2 regions of the Paenibacillus sp. E222 genome follow, and region 1 is predicted to be linked to the other one. Evidence: a T-box and tRNA genes for the amino acid it is inferred to sense, from the RefSeq annotation. Region 1 holds a T-box; the other holds one or more tRNA genes.
The links. The T-box of region 1 lies ahead of HW560_RS12140 (valine--tRNA ligase). A T-box ahead of a tRNA ligase gene usually reads a tRNA of that ligase, here a tRNA-Val.
Positions count from the first base shown of each region.

Region 2: it has a tRNA-Val gene. The T-box ahead of HW560_RS12140 (valine--tRNA ligase) is inferred to sense a tRNA for this amino acid. The anticodon was not compared.

Region 1 covers NZ_CP058552.1:2,712,819-2,728,029, reverse strand. Annotated here, with positions in the region: gene HW560_RS12145 (bifunctional folylpolyglutamate synthase/dihydrofolate synthase) at 1-548, opposite strand, end outside; gene HW560_RS12140 (valine--tRNA ligase) at 626-3,292, opposite strand; T-box leader at 3,352-3,630, opposite strand; gene HW560_RS12135 (LysM peptidoglycan-binding domain-containing protein) at 3,789-5,264, opposite strand; gene HW560_RS12130 (RluA family pseudouridine synthase) at 5,401-6,309, opposite strand; gene hemL (glutamate-1-semialdehyde 2,1-aminomutase) at 6,306-7,610, opposite strand; gene hemB (porphobilinogen synthase) at 7,633-8,634, opposite strand; gene cobA (uroporphyrinogen-III C-methyltransferase) at 8,729-10,303, opposite strand; gene hemC (hydroxymethylbilane synthase) at 10,308-11,264, opposite strand; gene HW560_RS12105 (precorrin-2 dehydrogenase/sirohydrochlorin ferrochelatase family protein) at 11,267-11,917, opposite strand; gene ccsA (cytochrome c biogenesis protein CcsA) at 11,923-12,750, opposite strand; gene hemA (glutamyl-tRNA reductase) at 12,765-14,153, opposite strand; gene speD (adenosylmethionine decarboxylase) at 14,491-14,898, opposite strand.
Region 2 covers NZ_CP058552.1:3,533,123-3,548,333, forward strand. Annotated here, with positions in the region: gene HW560_RS15865 (FecCD family ABC transporter permease) at 1-997, shown strand, start outside; gene HW560_RS15870 (FecCD family ABC transporter permease) at 1,000-2,031, shown strand; gene HW560_RS15875 (ABC transporter ATP-binding protein) at 2,077-3,792, shown strand; gene HW560_RS15880 (hypothetical protein) at 3,921-4,070, opposite strand; gene HW560_RS15885 (DUF3221 domain-containing protein) at 4,652-5,221, shown strand; gene HW560_RS15890 (DUF5071 domain-containing protein) at 5,284-5,670, shown strand; gene HW560_RS15895 (ribbon-helix-helix protein, CopG family) at 5,960-6,139, shown strand; gene HW560_RS15900 (DUF6809 family protein) at 6,285-6,602, shown strand; gene HW560_RS15905 (VanZ family protein) at 6,618-7,637, shown strand; gene HW560_RS15910 (manganese catalase family protein) at 7,751-8,653, opposite strand; gene HW560_RS15915 (hypothetical protein) at 8,883-9,179, shown strand; gene HW560_RS15920 (DUF3889 domain-containing protein) at 9,233-9,553, shown strand; gene HW560_RS15925 (hypothetical protein) at 9,722-9,934, shown strand; gene HW560_RS15930 (hypothetical protein) at 9,928-10,209, shown strand; gene HW560_RS15935 (DUF3892 domain-containing protein) at 10,270-10,506, opposite strand; gene HW560_RS15940 (GNAT family N-acetyltransferase) at 10,617-11,060, opposite strand; gene HW560_RS15945 (hypothetical protein) at 11,297-11,551, opposite strand; tRNA gene HW560_RS15950 (tRNA-Val) at 11,696-11,768, shown strand; gene HW560_RS15955 (hypothetical protein) at 12,038-12,448, shown strand; gene HW560_RS15960 (winged helix-turn-helix transcriptional regulator) at 12,781-13,116, opposite strand; gene HW560_RS15965 (NADH-dependent flavin oxidoreductase) at 13,243-14,439, shown strand; gene HW560_RS15970 (organic hydroperoxide resistance protein) at 14,658-15,077, shown strand.

The DNA.
Region 1 (15,211 bases):
TGGTCCATACCGATATTGGTAATGACCGATACCACGGGTGTAACAATATTCGTTACGTCCATCCTTCCCCCGAGCCCTGTCTCCCATACCACAATGTCCGGGTAGCACTCTTCCGCATAATACAGAAGGGCGAGTGCTGTGGATACCTCAAACATCGTGGGTGATCCAAGGGGAGTTGAAGCCATCTCTTGAACCAACGGATACAGACGGTTCGAGAGTTTGAGCAACGTTTCTTCCGGGATGTCCTCACCGTTGTACTGAAAACGGTTTGTGAATTTGGTGATATACGGGGATGTGAACGTTCCAACATCATATCCCGCCTGAAGAAGCACTGACGTCAAAAAAGCGCAAGTCGAACCTTTGCCGTTCGTTCCCGCGACATGAATAAATTTGAGACGCTGGTGAGGATTGCCCAGCAATGACATCAATCCCTCGATTCGTTCCAATCCAGGTCGGATGCCAAAAGGAATAAGGCCATTGATCCAGTTCACGGCCTCGTCATAGGTAAGTAAAGGAGATGCTATTTCTGTCCCGTTAAGTTCCGTCATATGATTCACCTTCGGTTTGAGTTTGGTTGAAAAAAGCGGCCGGATGGCGCATAAGCACTCCATCCGACCCGAATATATTAACCTTTCAGTTCCTTGATTCGTGCAATCACCTTATCCCGTTTATCGGAATAATCCGCTTGCTTGGCGCGCTCTTCCTCGATAACCTTGGCAGGAGCCTTGGCAACAAAGCCTTCGTTCGCCAGCTTTTTCTCCACACGGAGTACTTCGCCCTCAAGGTTCTGCAACTCTTTCTCCAGACGAGCCACTTCCTGATCAATATCAATAAGACCCGCCAGCGGCAAGTACAGCTCAGCCCCAGTAATGACAGCAGTCATTGATTTATCCGGTGAGCTCAGATCCAGGCCGCTGTCGAACTCGGACGTATTACAGAAACGTTTGATGTAATGGCTGTTGCGTTCAATGATGCTGGATGTCTCTGCGTTGTTCGCTTTCACCATCAATTCAATTTTCTTGCTCATTGGTACGTTTACTTCTGCACGGATGTTTCGTACTGCACGAATGGTATCCATAAGCAGGTTCATCTCGGCAACTGCTTCTGGGTTCTCCAACGCAGGGTCATACACCGGCCAGGAAGCCAACGTAATCGTCTCGCCTTCATGCGGCAGATGCTGCCAAATCTCTTCCGAAATGTACGGCATGAACGGATGAATCAGGCGCATAGTCTGATCCAACACATAAGCAAGTACCGATTGTGTTTTCTTCTTGGCAACCGGATCTTCACCATAGAAGGACAACTTCGCAAATTCAATATACCAGTCACACAAGTCATCCCAAATAAAGTTATACAGCAAACGGCCTGTTTCTCCAAATTCATATGCTTCGATTAGACGCGTAATATCACGAGAAGTTTCGTTCAGGCGGTGCAAAATCCAATAATCCGCTGTTCCAAGGTCTCCACTAATATCACGATCTTCATAGGTGAACCCTTCCAGATTCATCAAAGCGAAGCGCGATGCATTCCAGATTTTATTGGCAAAGTTACGAGCCTGTTCAACCCGCTCCCAGCGGAAACGGAGATCCTGACCCGGAGTGCTGCTTGTAGAGATCATGTAACGCATTGCATCCGCACCATATTTCTCAATCACATCCAACGGATCAACACCATTGCCGAGCGATTTGGACATCTTGCGTCCGTCTGCATCACGAACAAGACCGTGCATCAGCACATCCTTGAACGGAACTTCTTCCGTGAACTCCAGAGCGGTAAAGATCATGCGCGCCACCCAGAAATAAATAATGTCATACCCTGTTACGAGTACACTTGTCGGGTAATAACGTTTCAGATCTTCCGTGTCTTCCGGCCAGCCTAATGTAGAGAATGGCCATAATGCGGAGCTGAACCATGTATCCAGAACGTCTTCATCCTGTCTCAGCTTGCGTCCAGCGTATTCTGGCAATGTTGTCGGATCTTCAGCAGATACAATAACTTCTCCAGTCTCCTCGTCATACCAGGCAGGAATACGATGACCCCACCACAATTGACGAGAGATACACCAGTCACGAACATTCTCGATCCAGTTCAGATACGTTTTCTCAAAACGATCCGGAACAAAATGAACCCCTTCACCGCTTTGTTGCTTCTCAATCGCTTTTTCTGCGAGTGGCTTCATCTCAACAAACCACTGTGTCGACAAATATGGCTCAACGACAGCTCCTGTACGTTCACTGTGTCCAACCTGATGCGTATGATCCTCGATGTTGATCAATACGCCCTGTTCTTGCAGGTCGGCAACAATCTGCTTACGGCAGTCGCTGCGATCAAGTCCCTGATATTTGCCTGCTTCGGCATTCATCGTACCCGTCTCATCCATCACCGTAATCTGCGGCAGATCATGACGGAGGCCCACTTCGAAGTCATTCGGATCATGAGCAGGCGTAATTTTCACGGCGCCGCTTCCGAAATCTTTATCTACATACTCATCTGCAATAACCGGAATTTCGCGTCCGATAATAGGCAGAACGAGCACCTTGCCAATCATGTCTGCGTAACGCTCATCCTTCGGATGAACAGCAACTGCCGTATCTCCCAGCATCGTTTCCGGGCGAGTAGTCGCTACTGTGACATAACCACTTCCGTCTTTGAGCGGATAACGCAGGTGGTACAAGTGACCCTGAACTTCTTTATATTCAACCTCAATGTCGGACAGTGCAGTCCGGTTCACCGGGTCCCAGTTAATGATTCGTTTGCCACGATAAATGAGGCCTTTTTCATACAGTTGAACAAACACTTTACGTACAGCCTGGGATAGACCTTCGTCCAGTGTAAAACGTTCACGCGAGTAATCGAGAGACAAGCCCATTTTGCCCCATTGCTGACGAATGGTTGTTGCGTATTGCTCCTTCCAGTCCCATACCTTCTCCAAGAACTTTTCGCGTCCCAGATCATAACGAGTCTGACCTTCTTCACGCAATTTCTGCTCTACTTTGGTTTGAGTAGCAATACCTGCATGGTCAGAACCCGGCAGCCACAGTGCATCATAGCCCTGCATCCGCTTGGTACGAATCAGAATATCCTGCAGTGTAAAATCGAGCGCATGCCCGATATGGAGCATTCCGGTTACGTTCGGGGGTGGAATTACAATCGTATAAGGTTCAGCGTCTTTGCGCTGGCCTGCCTTGAAATATCCATTTTCCATCCAAGTGGAATACCATTTTTGTTCCGCAGCTTTCGGATCATATGTGGTTGGCATTTCTGTTGCAGCTGAATTTTTTTGTTCAGACATGTGTCATTCCTCCGTTACTTATTCATCATCGCCAAAAAACAAAAAAAACCTTTCATCCATCAAAGGACGAAAGGTTAGCTTTCGCGGTACCACCTTTGTTTCACGCAGATAGAAGATAGACTACCCCTTCTATACTTACGTGACACTTCAAGCAGATAACGGCTGCGACCGGCCCATCCTACCTTAGGAATGAATGATACTAAAGTTACTCATCCCTTGTATTCAAACAGGCAACTCCCGGGCGACTTCGATCAGTTGGTTCCTACGGAATTTCCCAGCGCTACAATCCCGCTCTCTGAAAGGTCATACTGTCTACTACTCCCGATCCACGTTGTTCTTCAAAAAACCTAAACACATCATACCCTGCCCGTGCCCGATAGTCAACCTGACAACAGCGGAAAAAGCGTGCTGCAATGCAGGTTGAGGGCAGATAAAGCAAAAACCCGCCATCCTCAAGGGATCACGGGTCGAAATGGTCATTAAACCTGCCTACAGGTTAAGGGATATATAGAATCTGTCCTTCTTCCACAACCTGTTCGGAAAGACGATTATACAACTGGAGCTCTCGGGTACTTAACTGATATCGGTCTGCTATAGTATCGAGTGTCTCTTCACGCTGTACAATGCATAATTTCACCTTACGGAACGGAGTCTGATCGACAATGGTGCCGAGAAACAGGTTCTTCCACTCTACATCATCAGGCTGGTATGCTTCTTCCTGCAGGACTCCAGCGAGTGCCTCTTGCTCCCGTTCTGCTTCCGCTTCACGTGTCACTCTGCCAGAGGATAACAAGGAGGAGATGCCCACGCCTTCTTCCTGTTTGGGCGCAGTCTCTCTCTTGCTGCCAAAAGCAACCTTGAGCTCCGGCTTGTCTTCCGTCTCAGCCACAGGTTCAGGAATAAATGCTTCTTTTTCAACGGACTCATTCGTGTCCAACGCTTCAAGAGGAGGTCTGTCTTCCTCTGAAATTTCCGGTTCAGACGCTGCAAAGACATCCTGCCAGTTCTCTGACTGCGAACCTGCCGGGACATCTGCAACCGCCTTCTCCTCTTGCTTTGGTTCGGATCGGGCAGATTCAAAATGCCATACGTCCGGTGCTGCAGGTTCATCGGAAGGCTGCGCGTCCCGCTTGGAATCGGCCTGTTCCGAATTCCTCAAGTTCGTATGTAAGGTCTCGACGGAAGGCTCGGACCAGACAGACGACTCTTCAGCCAGAGGAAGCAAAGGCTCGGATTCAGGGTAAGAAGCCAACCTGTCGGCTGTCTCCGCCAAAAAAGACGAAACGGGAGAAGGCGTATCGGACAACACTTCCGCTTGCGTTTCATCCTCCTTGTCCCTCAAGGATGAGGACTCTTCGTTTTCAGCTCCTATTTTGCTTTGCTCCGCGTTCCCATCCCCTTGCTGCCAAGACTGAAACGGTTCGGGAGTAGCTTGAAATAGATGTTCCCGCTGCAGCTCCTCTTCGCTCCGTTGAAGCAAATACTCCTGAGCAAATACATTGGGAGAGCTGCCTGTCTGCTCTGTGTCAGCTGAACGGTCGCCCTGCCTAGGATCGGGCGAATGTATAACGGTAAATTCATCTGCTGACCAGACCTGCGGTTCCTCCACCGGAAAGCCCTCGATGCCGCGTAGCGACAATACGCCAGTAATGTTCAGACTTCGGTCGGATAACAAATCGACATCAAAATTTTCGATCTCAATGGAAATATCCTCAAGCGATCTTACCCGGTTCAAGGGTACCGTGATCTCCACCGGGATAAAATGTTTGAGTTCCTCCGAGATCTCATTCTCTCCCCGATACGCACCTGTTAGCAAAAGATGACCTCGTAATGTTGCATGATCATCCTGACCGATCACCTGAATACGGGGATATAACTCAATTTCCTCCAGTTCCTCAATCGCAGGGACTCCCTCTGACAAATGAACGCGCTCATAAATATCGAACCGCAAACCATAAGGTTGATTCAACAAAGGTGGCGTCCTCCTTTCGGCATATGTTCACCATGATCCTTCTCATGGGACTGATCCATGGTCCAAATCCTTCGTTACCCCATCTATATGCCTTGAATGAGATGAGCATGCCACCTTTTATGCAAACCTTCCCAGTTTATTGGTCCTTGTCTTCCCGCCCTGCCAGTTGTTCGAAATCCTGCGGCCAAGGATCAGCCACTTCAATTCGTGCCCCTGTGAGCGGATGACTAAAACTCAGCGTCTCACCATGAAGCGCCTGCCGACCAATAGAATCCCTTCTGCCTCCATATAACTCATCTCCGACGAGGGGATGCCCCGCATAACTTAAATGCACCCGAATCTGGTGTGTACGCCCTGTATCCAGTGTCAGCCGGACAAGGGTAGCCCTGTCCCACACCTCCACGATCTCCACATGAGTTACAGCGTCCTGTCCACCTTCAGAGACACGTCTGCGTTGCTTGTGATGCCTGTCCTTCCCAATCGGAGCATCAATCGTAATCAGCTCCGTGGATATCTGACCGCCTGCAATGGCAACATAATGCCGCCCAATGTCTTTACGCCGCATGGCTTCATCCAGTTTGGCGAGAGCAAAAGCATTTTTGGCATATAAAACAGGCCCAGTTGTGTCCTCGTCCAGACGATGAACATGGCGTACATTCGCCTGAATTCCATTCATTTCGTAATAGGAGGCCACCGCGTGATCCAGCGTAATCGCTTGATCCGCCCGGCTCCCATCGGGATGAAGCTTCATTCCGGCCGGTTTGTGCACAACCAGACAGAAGTCATCCTCATACAAAACATCGATATCCGTCCAACGCGGTTCAACATCGATCGGCTGAGACGCAAAAAGGGCCAGCCGAAGCCGGTCCCCTGCCAGTTGTATGCCCTGGTTCGTCTTTAGCTGACGCAACATTTTCTCTGGTAACTGAAGCTCGGACAAGAGCCATTGCTCTGCAGCCGTTTGCCTGTCTGAACTTCCCGTCACCGCTTTGCCTGGCATTAGCTCAAGCCATTCCCCGCGGCGTTTCCAACTTTTGATGGTCATAGCGATTGAAGAGCCTTACGGTTCGCCTCAATCGTATCGTCAATATCCTGCTCCGTATGCACGCCAGAGACAAACATGCCTTCGTATTGGGAAGGTGCAACACTCACACCCTGATCAATCATGGCCGCGAAGTAACGACGGAATTGATCCAGATTGCTTTCTTTGGCGAAATCATAATTCGTAACCGGAACAGCACTGAAAAATGGACATACCATCGAACCCACACGGTTAATGGTTATGGGTACACCCGTCTCTGCTGCATTCTTTTCAAACCCAGCCTGCAAGCGTGCGGACAGTGTCTCCAGACGATCATAGACCTCCGGTGTCAACAATTTGAGCGTCGTATAACCTGCTGCCATAGCCAGCGGATTACCACTCAGCGTCCCTGCCTGATAGATCGGTCCGGTCGGAGCAATCTGTTCCATCAGATCACGTCTGCCGCCATAAGCACCCACCGGAAGCCCGCCACCGATGACTTTACCCAGACAAGTCAGGTCAGGTGTTACGCCATATCGTCCCTGTGCACAGTTCAACCCTACACGGAATCCGGTCATAACTTCATCAAAAATGAGCAAACTGCCGTATTGAGACGTCAAACTACGCAAGCCTTCAAGGAAACCTGGAACTGGTGGCACAACTCCCATATTACCTGCAACAGGTTCCACAATGACGGCTGCCAGTTCTTCACCATAACGTTCAAAAGCAAGCTTCACTGACTCCAGGTCATTGTATGGAACCGTAATCGTATTGATGGCCACACCTTCAGGAACACCAGGGCTGTCAGGCAGACCCAGTGTTGCTACACCAGATCCTGCTTTGATCAGCAAGCTGTCGGCATGTCCGTGATATGATCCTTCAAATTTCAAAATTTTACTGCGTCCGGTTACACCACGTGCCAGCCGAATTGCACTCATGGTTGCTTCCGTACCGGAATTCACCATTCGTACAATATCGATCGAAGGCACACGCTCACAGACGAGTTTAGCCATCTCGGTCTCCAGGAGTGTTGGCGCACCAAAGCTTGTTCCTTTAAGGGCTGTCTCACGCAAAGCTTCCACAACGTCAGGATGTGCATGTCCCATAATAAGCGGACCCCAGGATCCCACATAATCAATAAAAACATTGCCATCGATATCATAGATTTTGGAGCCTTCTCCGCGCTCTGCATAGATCGGGGTAAGCCCCACCGATTTGAACGCCCGAACGGGACTGTTCACACCCCCAGGTATGTACTGCTTGGCTTCTTCAAATGCGCTGCGTGAGCGCTCATCATTACGACGAGTTCCTTGTTGTGCAGTCATGAACATCCTCCTTAATATAAATTTATTTCTCGGCCAGCCAGCGTGACGCGTCTTTTCCGTAGTACGTAATAATCATATCTGCCCCCGCACGTTTCATACTCAGCAGAATTTCCATGGCCACTTTCTTCTCATCAATCCAGCCTTGAATTGCTGCTGCCTTCACCATGGCATACTCTCCACTTACGTTGTAAGCAACCAGTGGAAGATCAAAATTGTCCTTGATCGTACGCATGACATCCAGATAGGACAGGGAAGGTTTCACCATCAGCATGTCAGCTCCTTCGAGCACATCGGTTTCGGCTTCACGTAATGCTTCACGAGCGTTCGCCGGGTCCATCTGATATGACTTGCGATCTCCGAATTGCGGCGTGGAATCGGCAGCTTCGCGGAATGGACCATAGAATGCCGACGCATATTTTACGGAGTAGGACATAATCGGAATATGACTAAAACCATTCTCATCCAGTCCGGCACGGATCGCTTGGACAAATCCATCCATCATGTTGGATGGTGCAATAATGTCCGCTCCAGCTTTGGCCTGGGATACCGCTGTTTTCACGAGCAGCTCCAGTGATTCGTCATTAAGGACATCTCCGCAAATGTGACCGTCCACTTCAACCGTGTGCACCATGCCACAATGACCGTGATCGGTGAATTCGCACAAACAGGTGTCCGCAACAACCAGCAGCTCAGGATACCAGGACTTAATCAGCTTCGTTGCTTCCTGTACAATACCATCTTCTGCGAATCCAGACGAACCAACACTGTCTTTGGTTTCGGGAATACCGAATAAGAGCACAGCCGGAATACCCAGTTCGGCAATCTCCTTCACTTCTTCCTGCAGACGATCCAGCGAGAAGCGGAATACGCCTGGCATAGATTTGATCTCAGATTTTACATTTTCACCATAAGTAACATAGATGGGTTGGATAAAGTCATCCACAGTCAAATGGGTCTCTCTCACCATATTGCGAATACCTGTGGATTGACGTAAACGGCGATGCCGCACAATTGGAAAACTCATACGTGTGAAACCTCCTTGAATAGTGATATGGAGCAAAAAGCGAAGCGCGCCGGTATCGTAACGAATTCAGCACGCTTCATCTATCGATTGCGGTTCAATTTATATGGTTAGCAGGAAATACAGCTTCTGTAGCAGGCTTTCGTTTCCAATCAGACAACACAGAAATCAGACTCTCAATGGTTGCTTCTTCAGCCATCATGGTGACCTTCAAGCCTGCTGCTTCTGCCGTCTTCGCTGTAACAGGCCCGATACATGCGACCTCTACATTTTTCAATAAAGGCAAAGGGTCCTGCAATCCCATCCGTTTCAAAATACTCATGAAATTGGTGACGGTGGAAGAACTCGTGAAGGTCATCGCATGAATGCCGCCCTCTTCAAGCAGCTTCAGCAATTCATCGTCATCCTCGCCAGCCAGAATGGTGTCATAGATAATTGCCTCGGTGACCAGAAGTCCCCGCTCCCTCAACTGTTCAGGCAACCAGGAACGTGCAAGATCTCCATGTGGTAAAAGCACCCTCTGGCCTTGCTTCAATTCATTTTCAAATGCTTCAAGCATACCTTCAGCCTGAAATGGCCCCTGAATGACCTCCGCTACAATGCCATACTTACGCAAAGCTTCCCCAGTGGAAGGTCCTACCGCAGCAACTCTCGCTTGATGAATGGAGCGAATATCTTTACCTTGCTGCTGCAAATGACGGAAAAAGAATTCCACTCCGTTTACACTCGTAAAAAATACCCAGTCAAATGTACTTAACGCACCAAAGGCCTGTTTGACACTTTCCAGTGCCGACTCCCCTGATGGCATCACGGTCTCAATTACCGGAAATTCGTAAGGTTCGCCGCCAAGTTCCTCGATCCGGTTCACCAATTCACTAGCCTGACTGCGAGCTCTCGTCACCAAAATGCGTTTGCCAAACAACGGCAGTGCTTCTGCCCATTTCAACTGTTCACGCTGGTTCACCACCTCACCAACAACAATGACAGCGGGTGGTTGAAAATTCGCAGCGATCACTTTTGCTTCGATATCTTCAAGCGTGCCTGTAATCGTATCCTGCTCTGCTCTTGTGCCCCAGCGAATCAATGCCACCGGTGTTTGCGCCGGGCGTCCGTGACGAATCAACTGTTCGCTGATATATCCAATTTTGGAGACACCCATCATAAATACCAGTGTGCCTGTAGCATTCGTCACTTTATCCCAATGAATACTGCGGTCAAGCTTGTCCGGACTCTCATGCCCCGTAATGATGGAAATAGAGGAAGCATAGTCGCGGTGGGTCACAGGTATTCCAGCATAAGCAGGTACACTTATTGCTGAGGTTACACCAGGTACGATTTCAAAAGGAATGTTGTTTTTGCGCAGCAGATCAGCCTCTTCACCTACGCGTCCGAATATCGTCGGGTCTCCCCCTTTAAGCCGGACCACAACCTTGCCTTCCAGTGCGAGATCAACCAACAGCTGGTTGATCTCTTCCTGCTTCATCGTATGTCGATCCGGCCGTTTGCCCACATAGATCTTAACCGCGCCGGGCTTCATTTGTTTAAGTAATCTCGGACTAGCCAACCGATCGTAAACGACAGCATCCGCTCGACCGATCGATTCCCAGCCCTTTACCGTAATCAGCTTGGCGTCCCCTGGACCTGCACCAACCAAAAAGACCTTCCCCACCATGTCTTCATCCCCTAACTTCTGCCAGTATCTGCTCTGCTCCCCGTTCAATCAATCTCCAAGCCACTTCTTCTCCAAGACGAACCGGATCTTTGCCCGTCATCGCTTCTTTAAGAATCAATCCGCCGTCCGGCGTACCGACCATACCTGTTAATTGTAACGTGTTTTGTCCATTCGGGGAATCTGCTTCTTGCTGTGGCAGCCATACGGCATGAGCTCCAATCGGAACCTGACAGCCCCCATTCAATACACTAAGGAAGCGACGTTCAGCCAACACAGGAAATGCGGTTTCCGGATCATTATACAATTGCAACAGATGAAGCAGCTCCGCATCATCTTCACGGCATTCAATGCCGAGCGCACCCTGCCCTACTGCGGGAAGACAAGCTTCTTCTGACAGATATTCCGTAATCCGATCCTGCCAGCCCATTCGATACAAACCAGCAGCAGCCAAAATAATGGCGTCCAAACCTTCTGTCTCCAGCTTGCGCAGACGGGAATCAATATTGCCACGAAGCGATTCGAGTTTCAAATCCGGACGGTATGATTTCAATTGACTGGACCGACGCAGACTGCTCGTCCCCACTCTTGCACCTTCCGGCAATTGATCCAATGTGAGTCCACCATTCGAAATCAGTGCGTCACGAGGGTCTGCACGGCGCGGAACAGCTCCGTTCGTCAACCCTTCAGGCAACTCGGAAGGCATATCCTTCATGCTATGAACAGCCATATCAATCGTGCGATCTATCATCGCCTGTTCAATCTCTTTGACAAACAGTCCTTTGCCTCCGACTTTGGACAGAGTTACATCCAGAATCAAATCTCCTTTTGTAACGATTTTATGTACTTCAAAATCAAAAGCTAATCCTTCCCGCTCACAAATATCACGTAAATCTTGAATTACATGGCCTGTCTGGGTCAAAGCAAGTGCGCTTTGTCTGCTTCCCACTTTAATTGTCCGCATGTCTACACGTCCTCCTGATTATGGGATATCCAGTCCCCAATTTGTTCTTCGGTCCACCACTGAAACTGACCTGTACGAATCTTTTCCAGCACATTCATTTCGGTTAAACGACGGAGTAATTTAGCTCTGACACCTGAAGAAGATACACGTGCCTTTACTTCCATCCTCATCTGATACAAAAATTCAATATATGTCTCGTACTCATCTCCGAATTGCTGTTCCAAGGTATCACGAATTTCTGCTGCGGCTACAGGCCCTGCTCCAGCGGTCGATATTGCAATGCTTAGCCTTCCGCGCCTGACCACACTTGGTGTAATAAAAGTGCTTCGCTCAGAAGATATGGCGTCGTTAACCAGTATACCCGCATCTTCAGCTTCTTGGACAACCGCTGTGTTCACTTCACTATGGTCCGTTGCTGCATATACGAGAAAGGCCCCCCGCAAATCTCCATTGCGGTAGGACCGGGCCAGCCATTGAATTCGGGAATCATGATGCAATTGTTGTAACGTTGGCGTAACTTCCGGACTAATGACCTTGATCTGCGCTTCTGCATGAAGCAAACCTTTTATTTTACGTTCAGCGACACGTCCGCCTCCAACCACGCAGCAGGATTTTCCTGATATATCCACAAATATTGGCGTGTACCGTTCCATCCCCTTCACTCTCCCGTCCAACGATGAAACGCTGAATACGCATTGGATAAAAAACTGATAATGACAAAGGCATATCCGATCAACGTCCATCTCGCCATAATCACTGTGGAGAACTGTTTCCTTCTCTTGAATACGAAGTACCCCACATAGATTGCTATGGCAAGTCCCGTTGCAATAACCTTGAGATCCAAGAGCAGGCTCCAGCGCGTTTCGGCTACAATGGATAATACAGCAAGCATGATAGAAACACCAAGAAGAGGTGTGCCAATCAGTGTAGCCCCATCCATATATTTGCTGATCACTTCGAGACTCGGTAGACGACGTACGGTATCATTCCATTTCTTGTTCTTCAGCTTGCGGTGCAAAAACAGATATAACATGGCAAATACAGCACCTACTGTGAGAGCCGCAAAACCTAGATTGGCCAAGGTGATATGCATAATAAGCAATCCATGGACAGTCTGCCAGTTATGCAGAGATATCTCACCTGCTGTAAACCACAACCGGTTCAACACCGTAACGGAGAAACCAACCACATTCAGCAATAAAATGACAAATTCGGAACGCTGAATCCGAGTCATCACCAGAGACATCAGCACAATACTAAATGAAAAGATAAACAAAAAATCAAACGTGGTGTAGATTGGAAAATGCCCTTCAGTTAACATACGCAAAATGACATGGAACACCTGAAGCGCCCACACAACAACAAGAAACCCTGTGCCTGTCCGCTTCGCCCCCGCATTGCGTCGAATGCAGTCCGAGAAATAGAACAGTAGGCTCAGGGCATACATATAAATTAAAGCTTCATAGATTTGTTCAGCTAGGGTCAAGCTGCCCACCCGCCTTATACGCCTGCCGGAGCATAAGCCGGCACGGGGTCTTGCCGGGAATCGTTAAGATGAACGGCATCCGGTTTGCGCAGAGCCGTGGCATCACTCTGATTTACTTTCTCAGCGGCCACCTCTACAGCATCCTCCAAAGCAAAGATCTGAGTAAACATGCGCAGTGCTTCATCGCCGTGCTTGGTACCAGCCATTTCCTTAATCCGGTTAATCGGATCTGTCGTCATTTGATTCACGATGCTTTTCGTCAGACGACGGATAACTTTACGCTGATGTTCATCCAGTTCAGGCAATTTATTAAACAGACTATCCATCGTTTCTTCATGAATGGAAGCGCCTTTCTCCTGCAATGCCCGAATGACAGGGCGAACGCCCAACGTTTTGAGCCATTGATAATAGTCTTCCATCTCAAGCTCAATCATTTTCTCGATCTTGGCAGCTTCCACCTTACGCATCTCCAGATTGCTCTCCACGATTCCTTCCAAATCATCAATATCATAAAGGAATACATTGGATAACTCGCCGATCGCCGGATCAATATCCCGTGGAACAGCAATATCAATCAGGAACAGCGGACGCGATTGACGACGCTTCATGCTCTCTCGAACAACAGTGGCATCCAGTACATATCTTTCGGCCCCCGTCGAACTGATGACAATATCAACCTCGTTCATTCGCTCTAGCGCCTGTTCCATTGTACATGGTGTCCCTCGAAACTTCGCTGCCAATTCCTCAGCTCGTGCAAGTGTTCGATTCGCCACAATAACTTCAGAGGCTCCGTTGCTATACAGATGTTTTACTGTAAGTTCACTCATTTTGCCGGCACCTAGAATCAGCACCTTCTTATCCGTGAACATACCAAAGATACGCTTGCCTAGTTCTACAGCAGCATAACTTACAGATACCGCACTCTCACCGATTGAAGTCTCTGAATGTGCGCGTTTGCCTAATGTAACAGCCTGTTTGAACAGCATGTTAAACCAGGTGCCCGTAGCTTTTTCTTCCTGTGCTTTGAAAAAAGCCTGTTTCACCTGTCCAAGAATCTGAGTCTCGCCAATAACCATCGAGTCCAGCCCGCAAATCACACGGAACAAATGGCGCATAGCTTGATCATCTTCATATATATATAAGTGTTGCGTAAATTCTTCTCGCGGAACATTAAACCATTGTTCCATGAACGTCCGAATAAAATAACCACACATGTGAAGACGGTCTACCACAACATACAACTCGGTACGGTTACATGTGGCTACGATTACACCTTCCAATACACTCTTGGTCAGCTTGAGCTGCTGCAGCGCTTCAGACAAGTCCTTTTCTGCAAATGTGAATCGTTCCCTAACCTCTACAGGCGCCGTGCGATAATTCAAACCAACGACAACGATGTGCATTGCAAGTTCACCTGCCTAATAAATTTCCAATCAAAGTGTTTTCTACATATGTTCATCCATTTATGATTGACATGGTTAATTATATCACACATCCATAGTATGACTGGGCCATTTTTATGAAATGTTTATGAAATCCCCATGTAGATCATCTTATGCATTGTCATTTATTGTAGTGTCTCACCAATCTTCACCGTTATGCGTTAAATACTTGTTTTAATGATAAAGATTTAGGAAAATCCCATATAAAACAAATAGCCATGGAAGGCTCCATGACTATTCAGGTTTGGGATCATCTTCGTTCCACCCCGATATGTGAACATTATTCATGCTGTCGTTATTAAATCATATATACCAGTTCATTTGTATTCATTTCCGGTGTCTCCACTTGCAATTCGCCCAATCCACGTAACAGTTTCTTTGCGTACGTTTTTTCCGGTTTTAATACGGATACCAGGTAATCAATGGCCATTTGCGGGTCTACCGTCTCCCCACAAGTGTAGCAATCAATGGCTGCAAACCCTCTCTCAGGATACGTATGAATCGAGAGATGACTCTCAGACAGCAGTACAAGCACTGTTGCTCCTTGTGGTTCAAACTGCTTGGATTGTACGGACATTACTGTCGCGCCACATGCCTCCGCTGCTTCAACCAATTGAGCTTGCAAATACTCCGCACTGTTTAGTAGATCAAAGTCTACACCCCAAGCATCCACAGCAACGTGTCTTCCGAAAGTTGAATATTCCATCCTTCGGCGCCCCCTTCCTAGGAATAAAATGTTTAAACAAATTTCATCCGCTAGGACCTACGTCATTCACTTCCCGAGGGAAAAATCTCTCGCAACATATAATGTCCTGAGTGAATCCTGGTTCCTATATTCTTTTCATTTCAACGAGATTAAAAATAACATCTAATCAAAGGGAATGCAACCCCTTTTAAGAAGATGAAAAAATAAAAGATTAAGTCCCGATCCGCTTTCAAAATCAAGAAATCCCCTTTCGCTTCTGCCTGGAATGTGCCAGATCAGAGCATTAGGGGATGGTCAGTTAAATACTTGTATA
Region 2 (15,211 bases), 820 kb from region 1:
CACTCGTCCCTGGGCTGCCACATTGATCCTGACCGGGGGGATTCTGCTGCTCGCGCTGGGTATGGCGTTGTCCATTTCGTTTGGGGCGGCAGATATCAAGCTGAGCGTGGTATGGGAGGCCATTTTTAACTTTAATCCTGAACTGACTCCGCATCAGATTATATGGGAGATTCGATTACCGCGTATTCTTGGCGGAGCGATGGTGGGTGCCTGCTTCGCAGTAGCCGGTGCCATTATGCAGGGGATGACCCGTAACCCGCTGGCTGATTCCGGGCTGCTCGGACTGAATGCTGGCGCAGGATTTGCGCTTGCTATCTGCTTTGCCTTTTTCCCGGGCATGCCATATATGTATATCATTCTGTACTCCTTCTTGGGTGCAGGACTTGGGGTTCTGTTGGTCTATGGTTTCGGTGCGGCTTCCAAATCCGGACTTACACCTCTCCGGCTCGTTCTGGCGGGGGCGGCAGTGTCAGCGATGCTGTCAGCACTCAGTGAAGGGATTGCACTGTATTTCAAAATTGGACAAGACCTCGCTTTCTGGACAGCGGGCGGTGTAGCCGGCACGAAATGGTCCCAGTTGGAAGTCATGTTCCCTTGGGTTTTGGCTGCGCTTATTGCAGGGATTATTATCTCCCGTTCCATTACGCTGCTTAGCTTGGGGGAAGATATCGCCGTTGGATTGGGTCAACGTACTGGCTTGATCAAACTGGTTGGTCTGATTGTTGTCCTAATCCTCGCAGGTACAGCTGTATCCGTGGTTGGTGCTGTTGGTTTTGTTGGGCTTATCATTCCCCATCTCACACGCAAATTGGTTGGGGTCGATTATCGCTGGATTATTCCATGTTCCGCTGTCATGGGCAGTCTGCTGCTCGTATTCGCGGATCTGGCTGCACGTATGATTAACCCGCCATATGAGACGCCAATTGGCGCCTTGGTTGCCCTAATTGGGGTACCTTTCTTCCTCTATCTGGCGCGTAAAGAAAGGAGGACTCTGTAACGATGGAATCCTCAACTCTGGTTGGAGCAGAACGCAAAAAGAGAACAAAAAGCACCATTGTCATGATTGTACTGGGTGCGTTAATTATTACCGCTTTTATTATCAGTATGAATACAGGGTTCACCCGGCTTTCCCCTCTTGAGGTGATGCGGACCTTGTTTGGCGGTGGGACGGCAAAGCAGGAACTGATCCTGTTTGAATTCCGTTTGCCGCGTATCGTCATTTCGGTTCTTGTCGGTGCGGGACTTGCATTATCCGGTTGTATTCTGCAGGGGGTATCCCGAAATCCTCTGGCTGATCCAGGGATTCTCGGTATCAACGCTGGAGCCGGATTGGTTGTTATGTTGTTTGTCTCCTTCTTCCCGACAACAACGGCGGCTCCTGTATTTTTGCTGCCCATCCTGGCCCTGATCGGGGCAACTTTTGCTGCATTTCTGATTTATGTGCTCTCTTACAAAAAGGGAGAGGGTCTCATGCCTACACGCATGCTGCTTACAGGGATTGGGGTAGCGGCAGGGATCAGCTCAGCCATGATCGTGTTAACACTTCGGCTTAGTCCGGAGAAGTATCAATTTGTAGCCACCTGGATGGCAGGTAGCATCTGGGGTTCCAACTGGAAATTCGTATCTGCATTGCTGCCGTTTCTCATTGTCCTTGTGCCGCTTGTTCTGTATAAAGCCCGTGTGCTTAATGTACTGAACCTTGGGGATCAAACAGCGAGTGGTCTCGGCGCTCCGGTGGAGCGCGAAAGACTGATCCTGCTGGCTGCAGCCGTGGGACTAGCCGGATCATGCGTATCCGTCAGTGGCGGCATTGGTTTTGTGGGTCTAATAGGTCCGCATCTGGCACGTCGTCTCGTGGGACCCAAACATCAGTTCCTTTTGCCTGCATCCGCATTGGTCGGATCATTGCTTGTGCTTGTTGCAGATACGCTGGGACGCGTAATCTTGCAGCCTTCCGAGATTCCGGCAGGTATTCTGGTCGCCATCATTGGTGCCCCGTACTTCCTGTATCTCTTGAGCAAAACGAAATAGAAAGCAATCATGATGGTATGGTTGCTATAAGGAGGGCTTCAGTCCATGCTTCGCCGTTTCTTTGCCTATTACAGGCCTTACAAAAAGCTGTTCATTCTGGACTTTAGCTGCGCGATATTCGTAGCTCTGCTGGAACTGGCCTTCCCGCTGGCAGTTAATAGAGTCGTGGATGACCTTTTGCCAGGGGGACGCTGGGACTGGATATTATGGGCATGTCTTGCGCTGCTCGCGATCTATCTATTAAACTCGTTCCTCAACTTTGTTGTTACATACTGGGGACATAAGCTTGGTATAAACATCGAGACCGATATGCGTAAGGCACTTTTCAATCATGTACAGAAGCTATCATTCCGTTTCTTTGACAATACCAAAACCGGACATCTGGTCTCTCGTATGACCAATGACCTGATGGATATCGGCGAGATTGCCCATCATGGTCCGGAGGATGTATTTATCGCAGTCATGACGTTGATTGGTGCATTCAGCATCATGATGAGTATTAACGGAAATCTGGCCGTGTTAACATTTATCATCGTGCCGCTCATTATTTATCTATCCTTGTATTTTGGCAGCAAAATGTCCAAGGCCTTTAGCCGAATGTTCGGGGATATAGCAGATTTTAACGCACGTGTAGAAAACAATGTAAGTGGTATTCGCGTGGTTCAGGCTTTTGCGAATGAAGAGCATGAAAAAGCACAATTCGCTGTAAACAACAGCCGTTTCCGTCAGACCAAACTGATCGCGTACAAAATCATGGCTTGGAACTCTTCGATCAGTTATATGCTGATGAAGCTGGTATCCCTCTTTGTGCTGGTATGTGGCACATGGTTTGTCATTAATGGCAGTATGAGCTACGGTCAATTTATTGCCTTTATTATGCTGTCCAATGTGTTTCTTACACCTATTCAGAAGATCAACTCCGTTATTGAGACGTATCCAAAAGGGATTGCAGGTTTCAAACGGTATACAGAATTGCTCGATATGGAGCCCGACGTTGAAGATCGACCAGGTGCCGCTACCGTATCTCATCTGCGTGGAGATATCCGTTATGAGCAGGTGACCTTTGGCTATTCGGACCAGGAGCCTGTTCTGAAAGGGATTGATCTGAATATTCACGCTGGTGAAACCGTGGCCCTTGTTGGACCATCCGGTGCAGGGAAAACAACCCTGTGCAGTCTGCTGCCTCGATTCTATGATGTGCTGGAAGGTCGCATCACGATCGATGGTCAGGAGATTCAAGATATGACGCTGGATTCATTGCGCAGTCAGATTGGAATTGTTCAGCAGGACGTGTTCCTGTTCGATGGAACAGTTCGTGAGAATATCGCGTATGGCAAGCTGGATGCAACAGAAGAAGAAATCTGGATGGCAGCTCGTCGTGCACAGATGGAAACACTGATCACTTCCATGCCGGAAGGAATGGACACGTTAATTGGTGAACGCGGTGTGAAGCTGTCCGGCGGACAGAAACAGCGTTTGTCCATTGCGCGTATGTTCCTGAAGAATCCTCCGATTCTAATTTTGGACGAAGCTACATCTGCACTGGATACGGAGACAGAAGCAGCGATCCAGCAATCCCTTGCGGAATTGTCCGAAGGACGGACTACATTGGTCATTGCCCACAGATTGGCTACGATCAAAAATGCGGATCGCATTATTGTGGTTGCCGAGCATGGAATCACAGAGCAGGGGCGTCATGAGGAACTGCTTGCAGCAGGTGGTGTATACAGCCGTCTGCATTATGCACAGTTTGGCGCCTGAACGTAACAGAAAGTTCGTGAACGCTGACTCTGCATAAGAAAGCAGTATATGAATTTAAAAAAGACCCCTTCGTCTACTCATGATCCTGAGTAAGACGAAGGCGTCTTTTTCTACTTTTTATTATCACGTTACTGAGCTTGAGTTGAGGTGGTGGATTCACCTGATTCTGCTTCAGCGGTTGTAGTGGATGGCTCTGCTTTGCTGCTACAGGCTGATAACAGCCCACCAATCAGGGTAATCATGAGTATAAGGGTACTGAGCTTGCGTGTTGCTTTCATCGTTATAGTTCCTCCCGCATAGATTACTTATTGGATAATGATAATCATTTATCTATTTAGTCAATGTGATAAGTTTATTGAAAGCGGGAGGGTAGTACAATGGACAAACAGGCGGAAATCCTTTGTACAAAAATAAGGGGAATTTGAAGGAGAGGAGACAAACGTTATGTTGTACATTTTCATAACCTGGCTAATATTGATTTTAATATTGATTATACTGGCTCAAGGCATCCAAAAGAATTCCAAGGATAGAGAGGGATCTGTTAAACGTTGGCGCGGATGGTTAATCGGACTTTTTATTTTAGGTAGCGTACCATTGGGGTATGCATTATATACGGAGTTACGCGGGGGATATATAGGAGCCAACATCGGGCTGGGATTGGCTTTATTTTTTACCTGGGCATACTGTGCCCTCTTGTTATGCGTGACATTAGTGATCTGGGGAAGGTATGGGTACAAGCAGTACAGAAAGAAGTAATTTTGTTGCCCTCAAGTTTATGATAAACATATGTTTGCATGCAACAATAACCATATATGGAACGTTGAAATTAGAAATAGGTTTTAATAAAGGGGATTTACCTATGTTCCATCTTCGTCGAGCTCTGATATCGCTCTCAATCCTGATCGTATGCCTTACTGGATGTTCAGGACATATCGATTGTAATTCTGTGCAAACTCAAGCGAATACACCAAGTGAAGATGAATTCACTGGTTATGTGGTTGAGCGCAAAGACGATTCCATTCTAGTGGTTGATCCTGCGTATAAAGACTTCGGTGCGAACGGAGGAGAAAGTCGGTATTATCCGGCAAAATGGTTCTCCAATGCGCCTGATCCGCAGATCGGCTCCTATGTTGAGATCTGGACGGATGGCAGCCCCGAAAACGAGCCTTACCCTGGACAAGCCAGAGCGGGAACGATTGCTGTATCCAGTCCGGCCACCCCAGATGGTGCTCATATGAGTGAGGAGGATGCGATTCGGGTTGGACTGTTCACACCAGATGGAGAAAAGATAAGTATTCCTGTGATTGTAGATGTACAATTTTATCAGGATGTAGGGACGTGGACTATTCGCATGAGAGATGCGATGTCAACGACGGAGAATCAAGATGAGATTGAGATCAGAGTAGAGGATGTAGAGCCAGTCGAGTAACAGAGGGAGTATTTCATTTTGCATATCGATAATTAGATAATTAGATGAGAAAGGAAATTTAAATGGATATTAGGGAGTGGCTTCCCCGCGACAAGTCCGATTTTGAAGCGGTGCGTAAGTTAAGTGAATTCGGTAATGAAGAGTTGCGAGATATCATTCCTGAGCTGATGGAGTGGTTGCAAGATGGAAATTGGCCCATTTCGAAATCCGTCGAAGATTTACTTTTAAGATTTGGAGAAGAACTTGTTCCTCATATTCAAAATGTATTTAAAACAAAAGATCCACAGTGGGAATATTTTATGCTCAGTGGTTTAGTCAGTAGATTGCCTTCGCGATATCTAATAGGATTGAAGGTTGATTTGGAAAGAATTTTGAAAAATCCTACAAAAAGTGAGCTGCTTGAGAAATTGGATGAGGTTATAATACCATTGCTGAATAAAATACAATAAAAAGTAGTTCAGTGATTCAGAAAAGTTCATACTAAAGAGCAGTCCTTAGCAACCTTGAACGGCTTAATGCCTTTCGGGGTTGTTTTTTGTCAAAAACAGATCATTCATTAAAGTACAAGCATTATTACATATAACATGAGTGATATTTTGTTTCGGAGTTGGGCTAACGATCTACTTATGTTTAGTCTGCAATCCACGAAAAAACGAACGTATGTTTTACGAATCCGTTGACTTTTTGTGCCAACAACAACTATGCTATTATTGTTGGCACAAAAAGTGAGGTGAAGCAATGTCCGCCAAGAAGATGGGACGTCCGCTGTCTGACAATCCCAAAAGCGAAACGATCAAAATCCGTGTTGATCAAGAAATTATGAACAAGCTCGATGCTTCGGCTGAGAAGCTGAATACGAACCGATCAGACATCGTTCGCAAAGGGATTGAGAGGATTTACGACGAGCTCCAAAAATAGAAAAAGGAAGCAGCGTGAGTCCCGAGAAGAACAGCGCTGCTTCCTATCCCGCAATCACTATGAGAATGAGCTGACTGCATAAATATCCTACCATGTGCAGAACGCTCATTCAAGTCGATGCGAATCCATTTCTGGGAGGATGCACATGAATACAATTTTGGAAGCACTTTATAACGGGCGACTTCGCCCGGATGAGACGATGATGCCGACACATCCTGAATACCAATTATTAGGGCGGCAAATTGCGGCTCTGACAGAACAATGGAAGAATCGATTGAGCGAGGACGAATTCCGTGAGCTTGAACAGTTGTTCGACTTGTGTGGTCAATGTGATGGTATGCATAGCGAAGCTGCATTTATTCAGGGATTTCGACTGGGAGCCAACATGCTGATTGAAGTGATGAGTCAACGTGAGGAGTCGGTTTTGGCGACCTCTGCAAATTGTAGTGTAGGAATAATATGATGGTGTAGAATTTTATTGAAAAAAGAAGGTGTGATTTTGATTTTGTATCAAGGAAAATCAAGAAAATTCATCATTGTGTTGTTATCGTTGTATACTTGTTTAACATTGTATTTCTTATTCCTGGGCTTCGATAGAAGCTCGTCCAGTCCTGATCAGGGCTTGCGATACAGCTTATCCCTTCAAGGAATTCCTTTACATTTTCCAATGGGGAGAGATTTTAAGATTTGGTTTTTTGAAATGGGGAACTTTATAGCATTCATCCCCTTCGGAATGGTCATTCCGCTCCTCTTTCGCTGTGGGTTTATTCGCTTTATCAGTATATTCGTTCTCTGTATTTCGATGTTAGAGACAGTGCAAATGATTTCCCGTTTAGGTGCGTTTGATATAGACGATATCCTGATTAATACTTTAGGGGCTGCCGTGGGATATGGGGCGCAGAGGATAATAAGGCATCATCGGAACACATTAAAAGGACTTATTCGAATCTTCCTGACAGCGATTATTTTTTCAATAGGTACGATCACTGTTGTTGGCGGCCTCAATCATTATTTAGAAAACGTTGACGGAAAAAGTGTTGCACTGAATGAACTTGCTTTGAGTGACGGGGCTGTAGTATGGGATGAAGAACTCTCCAGTTTTACAGTAGGCCAGACAAATGTTGAGCCTAAAATCAATCTGTACAGTAGAGAAATACAAAAAACGAATGAGTTTTCATATCTCTTAAATGGAAAATACAAAAATATGAAAGGTTATTTCGCTATACCGGACGATGTCATCCGAACAGCAAGCCATGAGCCTATTACAATAAGCTTTATCGCCGATGGCACAGAAATCTATTCCTTGATTGTATCAGCGAACAGTGCGGAGAACCATCCTGACTCTTTTCAAACTCCGTTAAAGGGAGTTAAAGAACTGACTATAAAAGTAATAACCGATGGTTCAAATCTGATGACCAAAATAGTGATGTGGGACATTACACTTACAGAGCCAAACACAGGGCAAAAGTTCATCAACAGCATTAAATCCATGTTTTAATACATTAATAAAAGCCCTCGATCCTGCCACTTAAGCAGCAAGATCTGAGGGCTTTATCCATTTTCATGCCATATCAACAACAACAGCTAGTACATCCATTACATAACGCTGCCTTAATCCGCAATATTTCCCGCCATTTTGAGACGACGTGCAATTTCCTGGAAGTCTTCCTGCGAAATGCCTGGGGCGAATTCTTCTTCCACCGGGGGAGCTTCAGGAATCGGATAACCTTCAGGTACGCCTTGAATGACTTCCAGCGGTTGTCCATCTTCGGGGTGTGTCCCTTTCCAGATCTGACTGATCGCAGTAAAGTCTTTATCACTATAGGTATACAGCTTGGTGTGTAGACCTTTTTCTTCGTATTTCCACGCCTCTTTAAAAGATTTGTTGCTCAGGGATGGAATCGGTACCAATTTGGTTACATTCACTCCGGTTGCAATCTCAAGCGCTTTAGCATAAGCGACCACATGCACGCCGCCGCGTACCAGCAAATAGCCAACAACTGCCCGGGCTGCGGGGTGATCGGTCATTTCATAAACCTTCATTTTATGTGTGCGGGCTCCGCATTCGAGGAAAAAGTTATGCAGCAGATCTTCGACCAGATTGCCACTGTTGAAGACATTCGCTCCGGTCCACGGATTGCCCATCGAGTCGAAAGGCATTGCTCCCTGTGCGCCAGCAAGGAAATGATAAGACAGACGTGCATCCTTCACAGAACCGAGTGGTGTATTATCCGGCTCTTTGTAATCGGTAGAACCTCTAAGGCATTTGTTAATACCATGAGACACAAGCTCCACATGACCTAATTCTTCGGCGGTGATACTCATCACCAGATCGTAGAAGGGTTTCAATTTTTCCTTGGAGCGAAAGTTAAAGGATTGATAGAGGTAGTTGTTCAACGTTGACATTTCTCCGAATTTACCACCCAGCAATTCTTGTATCGCTGCCGCTGCATTCGGGTCTGGTCTCTCGACATTGGGGATTTCAATTGCGATTTCATCCATACGTTTGAACATTCGGGTATAACCTCCTCGAAATGATTGCTCAGAATAATGAAGTGATGCTGTCATGGCCTATTACACGTTTATCGGATACGCTAAACCCATAATTTTGCAAATGAGGCTTAAGGCGTATGTAATGATGCCTGCATTTGTTATTTCCAATCCCATGTTATTTATGTACAATCAGGACGAATGAAGTTAAGTATGGTTGTCATTATCTGATTTAAATGAAGGAGAACTGAGAGTGCGCAAACGTTGGATTATGGTGGGATGGGGTGTCCTGCTGCTTGTCGTTTTTGGATGTAGCGATGTTACGGCAGCATATGCAAATTATCCGAGTGAATTGGATCAACAAACACGAGATGAGCTTATAGAAAAGTACGGTTTGGAAAAGCCGGAAGATCCACTACCGCGAAATCTTTTATTGGAGGGTGACTTGGGGATGAGCTTCAAATCACCAATTGAACGGTATAAGATGGCGATTAGTACGATTCAATCGCTCCAGCAACCAATTACGTTTATCATTCGTCTACTGGTGTAAAATAAACTTCTACAGGGCAGGCTAACGTAAACATTGCCCAAGGAGTGAATGATATGAGAATGCTCATCGTAGCCCTGATGACGGTGATACTAAGTTTAAGTGGACTAGCAACAAGTTCAGCAACGGCAATTCCGGATTATGCGAAGTGGGGAATCATTGCAGTGAAGGAAACGCAAACCAAGTACAACGTGGACATCTTGGATTACAAACACATTGGCCGCACCTCGTTAACAGCAGACCAATCCCGTGAACAGTTCAAGTTATGGGTACGTAATAAAGACGGTAAACAATTTGCTGTATTTGTGAATGTCGATTTTAACCCGTCTACCCAGCAGCTGAAAAAAGTACAATTCACGGAATCGGATCGACGTTGAACTGAACAAGAACTGCACAGCAAGAAAGATAGGAACCAGACTTCTCTGTAAAAGGGAGTGAGTCTGGTTTTTTAATTTCAAAAAAATCCTTTTTTTAGTTGTTGAATAAAGAACTTATGTTCGCATATAATAATAAAACAAACACATGTTCTTATTGGAGGGATGATTATGCTAGGGAAATATATTGGTCAGATGGTTGAACTCGTCTACATGGATCGTGCAGGGCATATTACACAGCGGCAGATTCGAATCAACAGTGTGCGGGAAGGGAAGATTAGAGCATCCGCAGGGAAAGAGGGGGCACCCCGAACATTTCTGGAACAAGGTATTCTGGCATGGCGTCCCGTACTCCATAAGGAAGGGAAGGAAGAAATATGCTGAATGATTTTGAACGCAAAATTTTGCGTATTATTGTTAATTATGCGGGGCAGCGTCGCCGGGTGCCACGAATGGATGAGTTGGAGAATAAGACGGGCAGAAGCAAGGCGTTCATTCATGAGTCACTGCTGGAGCTTGAGCGCAGGCAGCATATTGTGTGGGAAAACAAGTCTACGCTGGAAGGCATATTAATTCTGCAAGCATGGGAGCAGGAACAACAGCCCATTCGTAAAAGCCCACCCGCTGGAGATGCCGTGAAATATTTTACCGAATATTAAAACGTAAAAAACGCCAACCCGGAATGCCGGATTGGCGCCATGTGAGGCAGCATACATCTATTAGAAGATAGGAAGTTGATCAAGGTTATTGGTTGGGTCGCCGTCTGCATCACCGCGAATGTACATTTCGCCGTCTCTGCCTTTAAAGACGTTTACACCTGCAATTGCTCCTGCTTTGACTTCTGCCAGTGCTTGTTGGTAGTCCAGCACACGTCCGGATGAAGTTTGGAACGCTGTCAGATCACCGTCACCATTTTTTTGTACTGCTGTGAAGCTTTCGCGTGTCGTTTGATCCATGATGTCACACTCTCCTTATTTGACCAAATAGGAATCTGGTTTCCTCTTTAGCCTGTCCGGATCAAAAAAAAGTATGCATAGCATGGCTTCATATCGCTCGCAGTGATAATTTACAGGCTCTTTTGCATCCGAACATGCAGAATGTCTGCATCATAAAAAGGCTCTTCCGAGATTACTTCATATCCGAGCTTTTCGTAGAACTTCTGCGCCTGGCATTGTGCGTCCAAAACAGAGTAGGAAAGTCCCAATTCGCGTGCCCGTTCTTCCATGGCTAACAGCAGCACACGCCCGTAGCCGAAAGCACGATGAGATTTGAGAACAGCGATACGCTGCATTTTGGCGGTATCCTTGGTGTAATAGATCAGACGCCCTGTAGCTACAGCCTGTCCATCTGTACTTAACAATACGTGATGCACATCAGGGCTGATGATATCATATTGATCGATCTCAATGTCAGCAGGCACCTGCTGCTCGATGACAAAAACATGATTGCGAATATCCAATGCTTCCTGAAGTTGTTCTTCAGTAGTTACATAACTAATCTCAGCTGCCAATTCTATACCTTCTTTCTGCTCTACGCTATCAGACTGAATTATACAAAAAAATGCTTTTCCTGTATAGTTAAGACTGGAACATACTGGGAGAGGAGGGATGAACCATGGGTATGGCAGGAGTGATGGCAATCACCCTTTTAATGGCGGCCGGCATGATTGCTTTGTTGTATTATGTGACCAAGAAGGCGTACTCCAAGAAGTGGGACGAAGATGAGTGAAATGCGACATCCTGTTCCTCAGGGTAAGACTTCAACATTGCCTTGTGGGGAGTACACGTCATGCACAACAGACTTGGAATACACATCCAGCCAAACGGGCAGGTCATCATTCACCTCTTTGGGCTCTTTTAACTGTTGAAATTGTACGGTATGTTCATCCCGTTCCAAACTGCAACCGACAGAAACGTATATTAATGCAACAAGCGCAATCAGACAGGCTACGTTTTTGGCAGTGATAATGAAACGCAGCTTACGTTCTCTCATATTCCTCATATGGAAGTCACCTCGTCATCAAAATGGTAATCATTCCTTTATTGTGCACCAATTCGAATAAAATATTACCAATATAACGATTGACAATGAACACGGTTACTTGGTATGATACTGTTACTTGATTGGCAAACAATTAAATATCATGATCTGTTAGCTCAGCTGGGAGAGCACTATCTTGACAGGGTAGGGGTCAGTGGTTCGAGCCCACTACAGATCATACGTAAAAGTCCTTGCACAGAAAGGGCTTTTTTCTTTGTGGTGGGTGTGGTTTGTTGATTACATTATAATTATGATCAAACGTTCGAGGTCACAGAAAATCAACTTATCAGTTTTAATTAATTTTAAGTTGATCAGACAGGTACAAAATCTCAGGGGAATAATGATTTGAAAAAAAGGATTAGATCTCTAATTTTTCCATCTATATATTTGAACGAATATTTATTAATTGAGTTGGCAAGATCAGAAATAAAAAGTGGGGAATAATAAATGTCTAAGGCATCTCTAATAGCAATTGGTTGTATTGTTTGCACCTTCGGATTTTTAATGAAAGCATCAGGGCAAGTTTGCACATGTTTATCACTAGCTGGACTAACATTTTTTATTGGAGATATGATTCATGCTTCTCGAAGTCTCTCATCAAATACCTTTTCTAAAGTATTAAAGTATGTTGGGTGCTTTATTTATATTATTTCTGCAGCCATAGGAATTTTAGCACTCTTCCCGGAATCTGAAATTTTCCGAATGTGTTATGACATCTTTGGTAATGTAGCAGATTTTTGCAGAATTGATCAAGCCTCTATTGATTCTAAAATTCCTATTATTTCTCTTGGTTGTACAATGATATATATTGCAATACGGATAATGATAGCTGAGCGTAGTGCGGTAATTACAAGATAATAAGGTGAACTTAACCACCAGAACTAGAAAAGGTAGTTTTTTGTATGTTCGAGCCAAAATAGCTGAATGACTATATTACTGATAACAGTAAGACTGAATCCACCAGTCTTGGAGTCTTGTAAGGTTCAAAATCTTCCCTTACTCCACTAATATAGTAACCTTAATTTGCGTTTTGTCACCAATATTAGTCATAGCTTCTCATTGCTCCTACTAGATTACCTTAAATGGTAGGGGCAGTCGTTCGATCACTACGGATTAAAACGACAGAGCCTTACGTAGTAGTCATACCACTGAAGTAGAGAGGGAAAACATCCTTCGCGTCAACCCTTTCACTAATTCTTCTGCAAATCAGCAAGATTCTGTCTACCCCAATCGCAGAGAATCTCCAGCACAGGCATCAGCGTTAATCCTTCACGAGACAAAGAGTATTCTACTTTTGGCGGTAATTGTGGGTACTCTGTACGAATAATTAATTGATCGGCCTCTAATTCCTTCAGTTGAGAGCTTAACATTTTATGTGTAATTCCATCCAAGGCTCTTTTCAATTCTCCATATCGCAATGTTTCTTTTTTCCATAACCAAAACAAAATATGCATTTTCCATTTTCCACCGATCAACGACATGGCATGTGTGAATGGTCTAACGTTTACTTCCTCAGCAGTTTCCATATTCCACTCTCCTTTTAGATAGTATCTACCTTTTAAGTGCATACTATACTCTCATTTCACCCTACTATACAATAACTCATGAAACAGAGACAAGGCTGAACAAGCCTAATAAAAGGAGAGATATGTATGGAAAATAATAATCGTAATTTCTTGCAGCCTTATACATTTGCGAATGGTTTTACGCTGAAAAATAGAGTGGTCATGGCGCCAATGACAACGATGTCCAGTTTCTTCGATGGTTCCATCACCAATGATGAAGTCGATTATTATGCCGAACGGGCGGGTGGCCCTGGGATGATCATTACAGGTGTTGCGTATGTAACCGATGGAGGAAAAGGCTTCGAAGGTGAGCTTTCCATTGCAAGTGATTCTACAGTCAAAGGACTGTCCAAAATTGCAAGAGCCATTCAGAAAGACGGAACGAAAGCCGTTGTACAAATCTTTCATGCAGGGCGCAAAACAAACTCCAAAACGCTAAGAGGTGTACAACCCACCAGTGCGAGTGCAATCGCTGCCGCACATCCAATCGACTCGGAGACGCCGCGTGAATTAACACCTGAGGAAATCGAAAGCATTATTAAGGACTTCGGCAGGGCAACCTTGCGGGCCATACAAGCTGGTTTTGACGGAGTAGAGCTTCACGGGGCCAACACGTATCTGTTGCAGCAATTTTTCTCCGTCAATTCCAATCAACGGTCCGATCAGTGGGGTGGCAGCTTTGAAAATCGTATGCGATTTCCGCTGGCAGTCATTCAGGAGGTTGCATCGGTTATCGATGCCCATGTGGATAAACCCTTCATCCTCGGTTATCGGATTTCACCCGAAGAAATTCATATGCCGGGCATCCAGCTCGAAGACTCCCTGGCTTTTGCCCAGGCTCTGACGAACACTCGGGTTGATTACATTCATTTGTCGATGGGAAGTTACAAACGAACCTCTTTAAACCAACCCGATGACAAGGAGCCGATCTTAACTAAATTCGTTCGGGTTCTGGATCAAAAAAAACCTCTGATCGGTATTGGATCGATTGAGCGGCCGGAAGACGCAGAAGAAGTTGTCAACGCGGGGGCAACTTTGGCTGCACTCGGACGGGAATTGATTCGCGAGCCGAAATGGGTACAGAAGGTAAAAGCAGGCGACCTTGGCAGCATTCGTTACCAAATATCTCCGTCTGATATGGATGAACTGCGCATTCCATTGGCAATGCAGACTTATCTAGAAGGTTCGTTTCGGGAGGTTATGCACTTAACTACCGACAGTCAGGAAGGGACTGATTACCAGAATTCGCTTGCACCGATGGAGGGCTTTGAGAAGAAGATGTAAAAGTTAATATATATTAAGGTGGATTCAACTTTTGGATCATTAATAAATATGTATCAATTACGGAGCAACCATTTCCTTGTATTACATGAGGAAGTGGTTGTTTTTTTATAATAATGATTTACAAACACAATTTAATTGTGTACAATGTAATTGTTAGCAATACAAAAGAGATGTACCTTTACAAAATAAAATCTAAACATACAGAGGAGCCAATACTCATGAAAACATTATATGAAACTACAGTTATTAATACAGGTGGACGTCAAGGGATTGTGCAATCGCCAGATAACGTATTTATGCTTGATGTCGCTGCCCCGCCTGAACTGGGAGGCAAAGTGACGACAGCTACGAATCCAGAGCAATTGTTTGCAGCAGGCTACAGTGCTTGCTTTAATTCGGCGCTGGAGTTTCAGTTGAAGAAACACAAAGTCGAAATTGAGAGAAGCACGGTATCGGCTACGGTTATGCTTGTGACAGACCCTACGGATAATGGTGTGAAACTGGAAGTGGAACTTGAAGTTAAAATTGAAGGTCTGGATGAGGAGACAGCACAGAAATTTGTCAAACTTGCTCATGACTACTGCCCATATTCCAAAGGCATCAAAGGGAACGTCAATGTTACCGTTGGGCTAGCTTAATCATTAAGCCAAGCCAAGTCAATTCAACCGTTAGTTTGAACTTCATTGTTGAAGTCTGAAGCACGTATCTAAAATACGGTCTAAACTACCTGAAGGCCTCCGAGAAATCGGAGGTTTTTTTGATATGCTCTTTA